3 regions of the Bacillus cereus group sp. BfR-BA-01316 genome follow, and region 1 is predicted to be linked to each of the others. Evidence: riboswitches for the same ligand, from Rfam matches in the RefSeq annotation. Region 1 holds a riboswitch; each other region holds the start of a gene.

Region 1 (3,271 bases):
TCTATAATAGAAGCTAGTTAATTTGAACCGAGAAATATTTACCAAATATTACTATGTGTTATTTAAAACCAGCTAAACCCTATTAATATCGGGATAAACATGAAAATAGAAACAAAACAACGAGAAAAATTGACTTATTAGTCATATTTTTTAGTATTCATTTTGAGAATTTCCTGTATAATACAATTTGAAAGAAAATCTATGGTTCGACAAGAGAACACTCCTTTCGGTTTTGCTAACTGAAAGGAGTGTTTTTTTAGGTGGTTAAAAATTCTTCGGTACTCATTACATTTGCATATACTACATTTAAACTCGCTAAAATTGCATTGTGAATATAAACAGCTGGTATAGTAGCGTTTTTAAATGAAAGATCTTTTGTCGCACAAGCATCGTGTATAACGGTACAATGAAAGCTAAAATCAAAAGCAGCCCTTACTGTAGCATCAATACACATATGGGTCATCATTCCGCAAATTACGACGTGCTCAATTTCTGAACGTTGTAATCGCTCTAGAAGGTCAGTTTCTCGAAAGCTATTTGGATAGTGTTTCAGTATAACAGTTTCCTTTCTAAGTGGACGGACATTTTCGTGAATATGGACACCTTCTGTATTGGGTAGGAAAAAAGTAGCGTCATTTTTTATAGCTACATGTTGGATATGAAAAATAGGTTCGTTTCTAATTCTAAAATGTTGTAGTAGCTGACTAGCATATTCACTTGCTTCTACTGGATTACGTAATTCCATCTTTCCATTTGGAAAATAATCATTTTGAATATCGATGAGCAAAAGGGCTGTTTTCATATATTTATCTTCCTCCGATTTCATATTCAAATACTGTTATTCAATTAGTAGAGAAGATTCTCCTTTTTAAAAGTATGAGTGAGGAGGATTTTACATAACTATAAAAATTACTATTGTATTGTGATTTTTTATTTGAAAATTTTAATAGAGGGATAATTAATGTTTTTCTAAAAAATGTATTGACTCTTATTATTCTGAGTTCTATAATGACAATTAAATCGATACACTCTTATCCAGAGAGGTGGAGGGACTGGCCCTACGATACCTCAGCAACGGGTTTTTTAATACCGTGCTAATTCCAGCAAGCCTATAAAGGCTTGGAAGATGAGAAGATGTGAATGAGTACATATATAAGTGCTCTCCTTCTTATCTTTATTACTGATAAGAAGGAGAGCACTTTTTATTTTATCTCGAAAGCTCTACTTCAAGTTTTTACAGCATATAGGAGGGAAGAAAATGATTTCTTTTAACAATGTAAGTAAAGTATATGAATCAGGCGGACAATCAGTTCATGCCGTGGAGGATGTAACGTTGTCAGTTGAAAAGGGCGAAATTTTTGGCATTATCGGATTTAGTGGTGCAGGGAAGAGTACGTTATTACGTTTAGTAAATATGTTAGAAAGACCAACTGCAGGAACAATTTCAATAGATGATAAAGATATTACATCATTATCGGCGAAAGAATTACGGAAACTAAGACAAAGAATTGGAATGATTTTTCAAAGCTTTAATCTATTTAATTCAAGAACGGTGTTTGGGAACATTGCTTATCCATTAAGGTTAGCGAAATTGCCGAAGAATGAGATAAAAGAAAGAGTGAATGAACTACTAAAATTTGTTGGTTTAGAAGATAAAGCGAACTATTATCCAGAACAGTTATCAGGGGGGCAAAAGCAGCGTGTTGGGATTGCAAGAGCACTTGCGACATCACCAGATATTCTCATATGCGATGAGGCAACATCAGCTTTAGATCCGGAAACAACGACAGAAATTTTAAATTTATTAAAGAAAGTAAATAGAGAGTACAATTTAACGATTCTACTTATTACACATGAAATGCACGTTGTGAAAGAAATTTGTCACCGTGTAGCCGTTATGGAAAAAGGAAAAGTAATTGAAGAAGGAAAACTGTTTGATGTTTTCACACAACCAAAAACAAAGACAACTCAAAATTTTGTACGCTCTGTTATTAATGATCACTTACCAGAAAGTGTTCTAGCGAAAATTCAAAACGGAGGTCAGATTTATCGCCTGACTTTTACTGGGGAAGAGACAGGGCAGCCTGTACTATCATATATTGCGAAAAACTATAACGTCGATGTAAATGTTCTTTACGGAAATATTATTGAACTCCAAAATGTGCTATTTGGAAATCTTCTTGTAGAACTACAAGGTGAACAGAAAGAAATTCAAAAAGCATTACAACATCTAAGACTGCAAGTACAGCTGAAGGAGGTGGAAGCTCATGCGAGTTGATTGGAGTATATTTTGGCCTCGCATATTAGATGCGACAGGGGATACCCTCTTAATGGTAATTGTAACCCTTATATTTGCTACAATTCTTGGTATACCTCTAGGTTTACTTTTATACGTAACGAGAAAAGGAAACTTTTTAGAAAACAAATGGGTCTTTTCTATTCTTAATATCGTAATTAATACAATTCGTCCGGTTCCATTCATTATCTTTTTAGTAGCTTTAAGTCCGATAACAAGAAGTGTTATTGGAACGACGATTGGAACAGCAGCAATCTTCCCAATGACGTTAGTTGCATCAATTGGTATTGCTAGAATGGTTGAAACAAATCTTGTTTCTGTTCCGAAAGGGGTAATTGAAGCAGCACAAGCAATGGGCGCTTCACCACTTAGAATTGTTTTTGAAATCCTCGTGCCAGAAGCTTTAGCACCATTAATCTTAGGTGTCACGTTTATGACAGTTGGTTTAATTGAATTTTCTGCAGTTGCTGGGCTTGTCGGTGGTGGCGGTCTTGGTGACTTAGCAATGACATATGGTTATCAACGCTTTGATACGTCAGTTATGTTCGTAACGGTCGTTTTACTTATTATTCTTGTACAGGTAGCTCAAAATTTAGGAAACTACTTTGCGAAAGTCTTTTTACGCAGATCATAAAAAGGAAGAGGGGAAAAGAAAATGAAGAAAATTTTAGCATTTGCATTATCAGCGATTGTAGGAATTACAGCCTTAAGCGGCTGCACAGGTGGAGACACAAGTGCAGGAGCGAAAGAGAAAGTAGTTCGCGTAGGTGTAACTGGAACAGATGGAGACGCTTGGGAAATTTTAAAGAAAAAAGCTGAAAAAGAAGGAATTAAAATTAAACTGGTTGAGTTCTCTGATTACACAACGCCAAATAAAGCGTTAGCTGATGGAGATATTGAACTAAACTCATTTCAGCATATTGCTTTCTTAGAGCAATTTAAGAAGGAGCATAAGATAGATATTACAGCAGTTGG
Region 2 (3,271 bases), on a different contig from region 1:
GCCTCTCTCAAAACGAACATGTATTCGATGTGTATAGATACAGAAAAATTCTTATTCAATAACGGGTGATAATCTCAACTTGCGCGTCCAAAAAATTAGCAATACGTACAAACGTTTATTAAATTACATTAAAAATATTATTAAGAAAATTATGTTAAAATACATCAGAAGGCTATATTTAAATTAAAGGGGATATATCATGAATTTACACATTACGAAAGAAATCAATACCACCGCTAAAAACTATATAAACAATCAGCTTTATGAATATAATTTAAAGCACTTTCCATCTGATTTAAGAGACAGATACTTAGAGATTCATTTATTTCTTAAAGATGAAAATAGTAAGATACGCGGGGGAATATTAGGTGAAGTCTGTTGGAATTGGTTAGAGATTCACTCTTTTATCATCGATGAAGATATACGTGCATTAGGGTATGGAACTAAACTGTTATTAGAAGTAGAAAAAATTGCTTTAGAAAGAAATTGTGATTTTATAAAAGTTGACACTTTAAGCTTTCAAGCATTAGATTTCTATAAAAAATACGGTTATAAAGAGTATGGTATCCTCGATAACGTAGGAAGAGATTATAAGCACTACTATTTGAAAAAGGATTTATAAATAATAAAAAACGCTCAGAGAATGTTCTCCGAGCGTTTTCAACTGCTAATAATAAATGTCTCTTTATTTTATGCAGTTTTATGATACTCTTTTTTTTCCGCCACTTTAGAAAACCTCGGGAAACCAATTAATATAGAAATGATTCCACATACTCCAACTAAAATTGGATAAAATGCATATGGTAACAATTCGACCGGAGATAACGCAGCAAATCCTGCCGCTGTTAACATTTGAGCACCATATGGGATTAACCCTTGTATACAGCAAGAGAAAAGATCCAGTACACTCGCTGATTTACGGGGATCAATTTCATACTGATCCGCAATATTTTTCGCAAGCGGACCTGTAAAAATGATAGAGATTGTATTATTTGCTGTACACATATTCGTCATACTCACTAAGCCAGCAATACCAAACTCCGCTCCTTTTTTCGAACGAATATTACGTGTTAAAAGATTCATTAAATATTGAATGCCGCCATTATACTGGATAAGTTCAACCATACCACCGATTAAAATGGCAAGTAACACTAACTCCATCATACCGCCCATTCCAGTCGTTACACTTTTAAAGAAACTCTCTAACGTATAACTTCCATCTATAAGACCGATAACACCAGATAGTACAGTTCCACCAGTTAATACAATGAGTACATTCCAGCCAAGTAGCGCCGTAACAAGTACACCTGCATATGGTAAAATCTTCACCCAATCAAACGTATGAGCTTTAATTTCTGTATCATTTCCTAAAGTAATCATTACTAATAGTACAATTGTAATGACTGCAGCTGGCAATACAATTAAAAAATTCGTTTTAAACTTATCTTTCATTTCTGTTCCTTGCGAACGAACAGCAGCAATTGTCGTATCAGAAATAAATGATAAATTATCGCCAAACATCGCTCCGCCCACAACAGTAGCCATCGTAAGCGCAATTGAGATATCAGTTTGCCCACTAATACCTACAGCAATCGGTGCTAATGCAGCAATTGTTCCCATTGAAGTTCCCATCGCTAATGAAATAAATGCCCCTATAACAAAAATTCCAGCAACGATAAATCCTTGGGGTAAAATAGATAACGCTAAGTTAACAGTGGAATCGACTCCGCCCATCCCTTTTGCTGTTTCAGAAAACGCCCCTGCAAGTACAAAAATCAGAACCATGATCATAATATCAGGGTTTCCTGCACCTTTAGCAAATCGTTCTACTTTCACATTAAAGCTTTCTTTACGATTCATCACTAAAGCGATTCCTACAGCAATTGAAATCGCTACAAGTATCGGCAATTTATAGAAATCACCTGTAATAATCCCAGAACCAATAAATAGCGCCAAAAATATTCCAAGTGGTAATAAAGCTAAACCATTTCCTCTCGTTTCTTTCAAAGTATCATCTCTCCCTAGTTTTCAACCTTTTCTAATAAACAACAAAAGACCTCTTCCAATGAGAAGAGGTCTTATACATCTATAAGAAACGCTCTTCTCATCTTTCAAGCACATGCTTGCTGGATTTGGCACAGCACTCTGAAATCGAGTCCGCTGCCGAGGCATCGTAGGGCCAGTCCCTCCGCCTCTCTTTATAAGAAGGTTTCATATTTAATTTTTAATAATAATTTCTTTCCTAACTTTACTCGCTTACAAAACAAAAGTCAATTATTTTTTGTATAGTTTTTTTGGTAATTATACAAAAAGGTGAATAAACCAATCATTTTAACTTTTTAATTTCTTTATCCAATATTGAGATCCAATAAAATTTTCTATTTTTTATAGTCGCTATAATCCATTTTGTTGTATTCCATGCTAACTCATATTCTTCCTTTGTAACATCACCAATTTTATAAGCATCCTCTAACTCGTCTTCATCCAATACATAGATTTCACCGTTCGGTAACAATACTACATCTAAGTATAAATCATCAAAATAAGGTAAACCACGATCGTCTATTTTAAATTCTTTCGTCACATCGATATAATATTGCACTAATTGTTTTTGATTGTCTAACATAGCTGTAATTGCAAAGTTTTTCCCGTTTATAAAATATTGCATCCATGTATACCCATCACCTGCAATGCAAAGCTCTTTACTATTGTATTCTTTATAACTAGGCTCTCTCACCTTTTTTATATCCAATATTCCTAACATACCTGCTTCAGCTTGTTTTACTGTGTATGTCTTCTCTAGTAATCGCTTCCACGTAGAACCATCACCGTACTTACGTTTCATAACTTTCTCTCCTCTTCTACATACAGAAAAGCTCTCACATAATATGTGAGAGCTTTTCAAATCATAATTAAGCCGCTTGACCCTTTTCAGATATCTCTTTTAAATAGGCTTGTCCTTTTTCAGCGTCATATTGACCTTCCCACTTAGACATAACTACAGCCGCTAAAGAGTTACCTACAACGTTAACTGCTGTACGAGCCATATCTAGAATACGGTCAATACCTGCGATAAACGCTAAGCCTTCTGCCGGGATACCTACTGTACCAAGTGTTGCTAATAATACAACGAATGATACGCCTGGTACACCCGCGATACCTTTTGATGTAACCATTAATACAAGTAATAATGTAATTTGTTCTGTAATGGATAATTCAATACCGTACATTTGTGCTAAGAAAATTGCCGCAATTGCTTGATATAAAGTTG
Region 3 (3,271 bases), on a different contig from region 1:
ATGCTGATAATCCAAGTAAATGAGACTGCAGTCCAATGACGTTATGATCTCTACACGTTAAATGCGTCAATACCGGAATATCATGCTTCGTTAATAATGCACCCATAGCCATATTCGAAACGCGAGGAGATGCTAATGAATTATCTGCTAGAGTAATAGCATCCGCTCCAGCCCTTTTCAGTGCTCTTGCCCCTTCAAAAAATCGCTGCGTGTCTAAAGTTTTCGGTGGATCTAATTCCACTACAACTGTCGTTTGTTTCTTTGCCTTCTCTGCGAGAGTAACATGAGCTCTCGAACGCTTCTCATGTGTATGGACCACTGTAGGCCTTTGAATCGTCTCCTTTGCTATTACAGGTACAACATTTGCAATAGCACGTTTCATTCCTTCAATATGTTCCGGGGTAGTACCACAACAACCACCTAATAAACGAATACCTTGTTCAATAAATTTTGGTGTCATCTCTTCAAAATATGCTGGACTTCCCTCATATACGTAACGCCCCTCCACATAATTCGGAAGACCTGCATTCGGATATGCTGATAAATAGCCATTTTGAGGAATCGATATCATTTTGAAAGCTTCCGTCATATGAAGTGGCCCCAGTTGACAGTTCAATCCAACAACATTGGCACCGTAATCTAAAAGCTGTTTTAATATTTCATTGACATCATTCCCATTTTGAGTCGTACCTGCCTCATGTAACGCTAACTGAGCAACAATCGGAATATTCGTTTGTTTACGCAATACTTTAACGGCATGCAATAATTCAAATTCATCATAAAAAGTTTCTAATAGTAATCCATCAACCTGTTCTTCTAGTAAAGCACCTGCCTGCTCAAGTAACATAAATTCTCGCTCTATATCAGTCGTTGTAACAGCACCAATATGTTTCATACCTCCAATTGTCCCTAAAATTGCATTCCGCTCTGTTACCGATGCTTTCGCAATATTCACTGCCGCTTTATTAATTTGGACAACTTGATTTTCTAGACCATACATGCGGAGTTTCGCTTCATTCGCACCATACGTATTCGTTTGAATAACATCCGCTCCAGCAGCTACATATTGTTTATGGATCGATATAATTAAGTCCGGATCAGACAAATTCAATTCTTCAAAACTACTTTGTAAACCATGCGAATGTAATAAAGTTCCAACTGCTCCATCACCTATTACAATTCCTTTTGATAATAAATCTAGTAATTTCACGAATCTCCCTCATTTCTATCAATATAAAAACCCCCTCTTCACTTTGAAGAGGGGGACATAATTGTTCCTCCTCTTATTATGCAAAACACACGTTTTGCAGGTTTTAGCACCGTTTCAAACATTTAGTTTGCAGGTTGCCGGGTTTCACAGGGCCTTTCCCTCCACCGCTCTCAATAAGAGTTTGTCTTTATTATTTTATTTATGTAGCTAAAAGGAAATACGTTCCCCTTTTAACAATGTCTGTTAATTTTTTAATAAATTTAGCATGCACAAAAATAAAAGTCAATGACACTTGCGGAAAAATAAAAATAATTTAAAATAAAGTTGCAATTCAATTATCTTTTGTTGTAAAGTTAAAAACATAATAAAAATTTCATACGAACATTCTTATCTAGAGAGGTAGAGGGACTGGCCCTATGACGCCTCAGCAACCATTAACATTCATTCGTTAATAAGGTGCTAATTCCAGCAAATTGTGAAAGATTTGACAGATGAGAAGAAGACTCTATTCAAACCGAAAGCCTTCTTCTTAGAAGGCTTTTTTTATTTTAAATTCACTTAGTCGTTCACTTTAAAAAGGGGGAATTTTCACATGTCAACAATCGAAACAAAACTAGCACAAATCGGGAACCGTAGCGAAGCTACAACAGGAACTGTTAATCCACCTGTTTATTTCTCAACTGCTTATCGTCACGAAGGAATTGGTAAATCTACTGGCTTTGACTATTCAAGAACTGGAAATCCGACTCGCGGTCTTTTAGAACAGGCAATTGCAGATTTAGAAATCGGTGAGCAAGGGTATGCCTGTAGCTCAGGAATGGCGGCTGTCCTCCTTGTCCTTTCACTATTCCGTTCCGGAGATGAGCTTATCGTATCTGAAGACTTATACGGAGGAACATATCGTCTATTTTCCGAACATGAAGACAAGTGGAATATTCGATGTAGATACGTAGATACACAATCTATTAAACAAATTGAGCAAGCAATCACATCTCAAACGAAGGCTATTTTCATAGAAACACCGACTAATCCATTAATGCAAGTAACTGATATCGCCAATGTAGCAAGTGTAGCGAAAAGGCACGGACTACTTCTTATTGTAGATAACACGTTCTATACACCTTATATACAGCAACCATTAACAGAAGGTGCAAACATCGTCCTTCATAGCGCAACTAAATATTTAGGCGGGCATAACGATGTACTAAGCGGACTTGTCGTTGCGAAAGGGAAATCTCTTTGCGAGGAGCTTGCTCATTATCATAATGCCTCTGGTGCTGTCTTAAGCCCGTTTGATTCATGGCTATTAATTCGAGGCATGAAAACTTTAGCACTTCGCATGAAACAGCATGAAGAAAATGCTCATGCAATTGTTGCTTATTTAAATGATGAAGATGGTGTGACAGATGTATTTTATCCAGGAAGAGGTGGTATGATTTCATTTCGCCTTCAAGATGAAACTTGGATTAATCCTTTCTTACAATCTTTATCCTTAATTACATTTGCTGAAAGTCTTGGCGGCGTCGAAAGTTTAATGACTTATCCAGCAACGCAAACTCATGCCGATATTCCTGAAGAAGTTCGAACAGCACGTGGTGTGTGTAATCGTCTTCTCCGTTTTTCAGTCGGCATCGAAAATAGCAATGATTTAATTCAAGACTTAAAGCAAGCAATTAAAATTGTAAAAGAAGGTGTAAGAATATGAGTTATTCCATAGATACGCTTTTACTGCATAATCAATACAAGCATGACACACACACAGGAGCTGTTAACGTTCCCATCTATAACACATCAACATTTCATCAGTTTGATGTAGATGCTTTCGGAAAGTACGACTATAGTCGATCTGGAAATCCGACACGTGAAGCTCTTGAAGATATCATTGCTTTATTAGAAGGCGGGACAAAAGGATTCGCCTTTGCATCAGGTATTGCAGCAATTTCTACTGCATTTCTCCTTCTTTCACAAGGCGATCACGTACTCATTTCAGAAGACGTATATGGAGGCACTTACCGAATTATAACTGAAGTTCTCTCCCGTTACGGTGTTTCACATACATTT

What was found. Region 1 has a riboswitch for S-adenosylmethionine ahead of MR071_RS10455 (methionine ABC transporter ATP-binding protein). Riboswitches for the same ligand answer to the same signal wherever they lie in the genome.
Positions count from the first base shown of each region.
Region 2: it holds a riboswitch for S-adenosylmethionine, as region 1 does, so the genes downstream of both, MR071_RS19145 (Na+/H+ antiporter NhaC family protein) here and MR071_RS10455 (methionine ABC transporter ATP-binding protein) in region 1, are expected to answer to the same signal.
Region 3: it holds a riboswitch for S-adenosylmethionine, as region 1 does, so the genes downstream of both, metI (cystathionine gamma-synthase/O-acetylhomoserine thiolyase) here and MR071_RS10455 (methionine ABC transporter ATP-binding protein) in region 1, are expected to answer to the same signal.

Region 1 covers NZ_JAKUGX010000010.1:25,198-28,468, forward strand. The annotation lists gene MR071_RS10450 (cysteine hydrolase family protein) at 257-826, opposite strand; SAM riboswitch class I at 1,029-1,133, shown strand; gene MR071_RS10455 (methionine ABC transporter ATP-binding protein) at 1,259-2,278, shown strand; gene MR071_RS10460 (methionine ABC transporter permease) at 2,268-2,930, shown strand; gene MR071_RS10465 (MetQ/NlpA family ABC transporter substrate-binding protein) at 2,952-3,271, shown strand, end outside.
Region 2 covers NZ_JAKUGX010000028.1:39,813-43,083, reverse strand. The annotation lists gene MR071_RS19150 (GNAT family N-acetyltransferase) at 200-622, shown strand; gene MR071_RS19145 (Na+/H+ antiporter NhaC family protein) at 691-2,007, opposite strand; SAM riboswitch class I at 2,102-2,207, opposite strand; gene MR071_RS19140 (ribonuclease FAU-1 family protein) at 2,327-2,845, opposite strand; gene gltP (glutamate/aspartate:proton symporter GltP) at 2,913-3,271, opposite strand, start outside.
Region 3 covers NZ_JAKUGX010000002.1:110,760-114,030, forward strand. The annotation lists gene MR071_RS02270 (bifunctional homocysteine S-methyltransferase/methylenetetrahydrofolate reductase) at 1-1,210, opposite strand, end outside; SAM riboswitch class I at 1,281-1,390, opposite strand; SAM riboswitch class I at 1,595-1,708, shown strand; gene metI (cystathionine gamma-synthase/O-acetylhomoserine thiolyase) at 1,803-2,915, shown strand; gene metC (cystathionine beta-lyase) at 2,912-3,271, shown strand, end outside.